One region of the Bacillus sp. GW823-FHT06A11 genome, then DNA from elsewhere that is predicted to be linked to it. Evidence: riboswitches for the same ligand, from Rfam matches in the RefSeq annotation. Region 1 holds a riboswitch; the other holds the start of a gene.
What was found. A riboswitch is a leader RNA that binds a small molecule or an ion and turns the genes downstream of it on or off. The one in region 1 is predicted to bind cyclic di-AMP.
Positions count from the first base shown of each region.

Region 2: it holds a riboswitch for cyclic di-AMP, as region 1 does, so the genes downstream of both, AC1Q8L_RS03180 (APC family permease) here and AC1Q8L_RS08395 (SipW-dependent-type signal peptide-containing protein) in region 1, are expected to answer to the same signal.

Region 1 is NZ_JBXAHS010000001.1:1,659,476-1,661,675, forward strand. Features, by position in the region: gene kdpA (potassium-transporting ATPase subunit KdpA) at 1-683, opposite strand, end outside; gene kdpF (K(+)-transporting ATPase subunit F) at 703-783, opposite strand; gene AC1Q8L_RS08395 (SipW-dependent-type signal peptide-containing protein) at 780-884, opposite strand; cyclic di-AMP (ydaO/yuaA leader) riboswitch at 983-1,128, opposite strand; gene AC1Q8L_RS08400 (hypothetical protein) at 1,263-1,385, opposite strand; gene AC1Q8L_RS08405 (hypothetical protein) at 1,389-1,622, opposite strand; gene AC1Q8L_RS08410 (hypothetical protein) at 1,636-2,022, opposite strand; cyclic di-AMP (ydaO/yuaA leader) riboswitch at 2,116-2,200, opposite strand, start outside.
Region 2 is NZ_JBXAHS010000001.1:666,817-669,016, reverse strand. Features, by position in the region: gene panE (2-dehydropantoate 2-reductase) at 1-650, shown strand, start outside; gene AC1Q8L_RS03185 (hypothetical protein) at 715-843, opposite strand; cyclic di-AMP (ydaO/yuaA leader) riboswitch at 983-1,129, shown strand; gene AC1Q8L_RS03180 (APC family permease) at 1,274-2,200, shown strand, end outside.

The sequences.
Region 1 (2,200 bases):
CCGTTATTTCCAAGTTCCTTAATGGAAACGAATGATGCAACAGGTCCACGTAAAATACTTTGCTTTGCCCCATCAATCGTTTGTGCTGTAACCGCCCCATCTAACGTTTGTGGTACGCCAAGTGCGACAAAAACTAGTGCCGCAATAAATGCGATAGGAAGAAACACTCTCGTTAACGCTCTCGTAAAATCAACGAAAAAGTTACCAAGTTCTTTTCCAGCAAGTCCTCTTATAAAAGCCATAACGAGCGCTAATGTCGTTGCTGGTGCCGCAAACATTAAAAATGTAATTCCGATTAATTGTGATAAATAAGATAAACCATTTTCACCGCTATAATGCTGTAAGTTTGTATCAGCCATAAAACTAATTGCTGTATTAAAAGCGAGCGTAGGCTCCATCCCTTCAATATGCGCTGGATTTAGTGGCAGCACACCTTGTAATCTGAAAATGAAGTATACGACAACGATCATAAATCCATTTAATAAAACTAATGATAATGCGTACTGTTTCCACGTTTGATTGTATGCTTTTACACCCGTAATTTTAAAAATAAGTTTTTCAAAAGGCCCGAATACTTTATCTAACGTTTTGCTACCTTGAAAAGCTTTTTCTAAATAAATCCCCGTTGGCTTTGCTACTAAAATAAACAAGAGCATTGTAATAATGACTGCAACCCAAATCATAATGAATGATTCCCCCTAATTAAAACTTCTCTGGATTTAATAATGCATACACTAAATACACTGTAATTGCTGCGACAATAACCGATAAGACAATCATCATGATTGCTTTCCTTCTTTCACAACTTTATCTGACCAACTTGCAAGACTTGCCATCGATGCAACTAATAAAATAAAAATCCCGACCATTACAACATCTAACATAACTATCCCTCTCTTCTTTTGTTAAAATTTACCATTTAAATATTAAAAAAGAACACTGAGCTCTACTCAGTGTTCAAAAAATGAACAACAAAAAGTAAACCTCCTCTCTAAACGCTTACGAGGTTAGCTGTCGGATTCGGGCCTAAAGAGTAGCCCTACTTTCAAAACTGAAAGATTCACCCCAAGTGACGATGCACAAAATTGGTTCCCCCGCTCCATTTCTGGAACTCAGCGATTTTAGGTTTTTTTGGAAATTTTATGAATGATTTATGAGAGTAAATATACTCCTCTATATTTCACTTGTAAAGGGGGAAATTGCTGAAAATAATAATATTTACATTCATTTAAACGCTTACATTGAAGATTATTACTATTATTTCATCTATTTTCTTTATTTCTCTTTTCTTTTCTTAAAAATGACCTTTTAAATATGAAATAAAAAGAGCGAATGACATGAAGTGCATAGCCTGTTGCACTCAGCATTCGCTCTTTTTTATTCAACCTTTATTCTCCTCTTAAAAATGCACGTAAATTTCTCCCACGAATATAAACTTGTGTCAATTCTGCATGTAGCTGCTCATACTCGGTAATATCCATCTCTAAATACAAAGCATCTTTTGACGGTAATATAATATATGGCCCGGGAAAAAGAGGATCAATTTGAACCAATTCTTGAACTCGCTCTACCGATACTGCCCAACGATTTGCTATATCTCCAAGTAATAGTACCTTCATCATTTCTTCCCCCGCCCTATTCAGAAAATAAAAAAGAAATATTATCACAATTTGTAAACACGACAAACTTAGCTCCAATTGTTTCATAGAGCCTCGCTGGATATCGTTTATTCCTTGTAACAACAGTAATAGGTGCTTGAAAAGAAAAACGAATGTGTTCTGTGAAGAAACTAACGATTGGAAGCTCATCCCCTAGTAAAATGACCTTCTTAATACACTCACAAATACTAGTAAAATCCTGCTCCTTACTAAAACTATAAGTCCAATCAAACCCACAATTCCTAACTTCAGCCGCTACCTCTTCATTTGCTGTAAAAATAACTAACTCATGTTGAAATGCAACTAGATCTCTTAAACTATTTACCTTACTTTCTTCTCCAACACAAATAAGTGTTAGTTCCATGTACCTCATCCTCCTTAGTATAAAAGAAATCAAACATAGATTGATATTCCCCTATACTAATCAGATCGATGAAGTGATGTATCCATCATGGCACCGTCCTCTCTCAAGACGCTTACGAAGTTAGCTGTCGGATTCGGGATTTGAGAGTAGCCCTACTTTCAAATTTGAAAGATTCACC
Region 2 (2,200 bases), 990 kb from region 1:
CATTGTTAAATGGTATCGCTCATTTATCGCTATTACAAAAAGAATTCGGCGAAGAAAAAGTAATTGGCGGTTTATGCTTTATCGAGACGACGTTAAACAATCAAGGAGAAATTGTACAAACTAGCGCTGCCAACAGACTTGTGTTTGGAGAAATTAAGTCTCAAAATTCAGAGAGAGTAAAGCATATTTCTAAAGCATTTTCAGGTACGAAATCTAGTTTTGTTTTAAGTGAAAATATTACGCAAGATATGTGGCATAAATATTTATTTATTACTGTAATGTCAGGTGTGACAACGTTAATGCGTGCACCAATTGGACCAATCCGTGAAAGTGAAGGCGGCCGTGATTTTATCCGTAATGTGTTTGAGGAATCTGTACAAATCATGAGAGTATTAGGAGCTCCAGTAAAGGCTAATATTGCCCAGGAACATATGAAAACGATTGATAAAATTTCGTATGATATGAAGTCATCAATGCAACGTGATATGGAAAAGGGTTCGTTTATTGAAGGGAAGCACTTGCAAGGATATTTACTGGATGTAGCAGAGAAATTTTCTATAGCGGCACCATTATTAGAATCTATATATCAAAATTTAAAGGTGTATGAAGAGATGACCTTTAACAAATCTGTAATAGAATTAGATGTATGAAAAAATAAAAAAGATAGCAATATATAAGTGTATTGCTATCTTTTTTATTTTTTTGTATGACAAATTATTTATTTCTTTTCGTTCTATCTGTCAAATTTATTTCCTGTTCACGTTTACCATATAACTGATTAATTTCATTTGCTACTGCATCTAAATATGAATCGGAAAAAATAGGCTTCTTTTCTTTAGACATATGGGTCTCCTTTGCGGATTTTTAATATTCATTATGTATATTTCTCAGCGGATTATGCGCAATCATTTTAATTTTTTTCTTATTAAAAATTTTTGTTTACTTTTTGAAAATAAAGGAGTATTATAATCCACAGTTTCAATTTTCTAAATCGCTGAAACCGCATGGTACGGGGGACCCGTTTTTACGGATTAGTACATAATCCGATGGGGTGAATCCTTGAAAAAGGTAGGGCTACTCATAGGCCCGAATCCGACAGCTAACCTCGTAAGCGTTATATTGAGAAGGAAGGTGGAGCTTGTGCGACAAAAAAAATAATGTCTACAAGTCTATTTCGCTATGGCTTGTAGACATTTTTTGTTTTCTGAAGAAATAGTTTACTGGCTGTAACAAGCAGAAAAGTTCGTACAAAATTATTGGAGAGTGGACAGCATTGGTTTCATCTATTAAAAGATTTTTAATTGGAAGACCGTTAAAATCAACAGAGCTTGGAGAACAAAAGCTTAATAAAACGAAAGCTTTAGCTATTTTATCTTCTGACGCATTGTCATCAGTTGCTTACGGTCCAGAACAAATTTTAATTGCTTTAGCAGGTGTGGGAGCGATCGCTTATTGGTATTCCATTCCGATCGCTGTTGGGGTATTAGTATTATTGACAGCCCTTATTTTATCTTATCGTCAAATTATTTTTGCTTATCCGCATGGCGGGGGAGCGTATGTTGTATCAAAAGAAAATTTAGGGATGAATCCAGGCTTAATTGCTGGAGGATCTTTATTAGTCGACTATATTTTAACTGTTGCGGTAAGTGTATCTGCAGGTACAGATGCGCTAACATCTGCTTTTCCTAGTTTACATGCACATAATGTAATCATTGCGATTATATTTGTTATATTTATTACGATCTTAAATTTAAGAGGAGTAACGGAATCAGCTTCTGTTTTAGCATATCCTGTTTATTTATTTGTTTTAGCCCTATTTATATTAATTGGTGTAGGCATATATAATATTTTGACTGGTCACGTTTCACCAACTTTACACACGCCGATCGGAACGCCGGTTGCGGGTATTAGTTTGTTTTTACTGTTAAGAGCATTTGCATCAGGTAGTTCTGCTTTAACAGGTGTTGAAGCAATTTCAAACGCAATTCCGAACTTTAAAGATCCTGCGCCAAACAATGCTGCAAAAACATTGCTTGCAATGGGTGCATTACTTGCTGTGTTATTTTCAGGAATTGTATTTTTAGCTTATTATTACGGAGTGACGCCGAGTAAAGAAGTAACAGTTGTTTCTCAAATTGCTGAACAAACATTTGGACGTAATTTCATGTACTATTTCATACAAGGTACAACAGCTTTAATA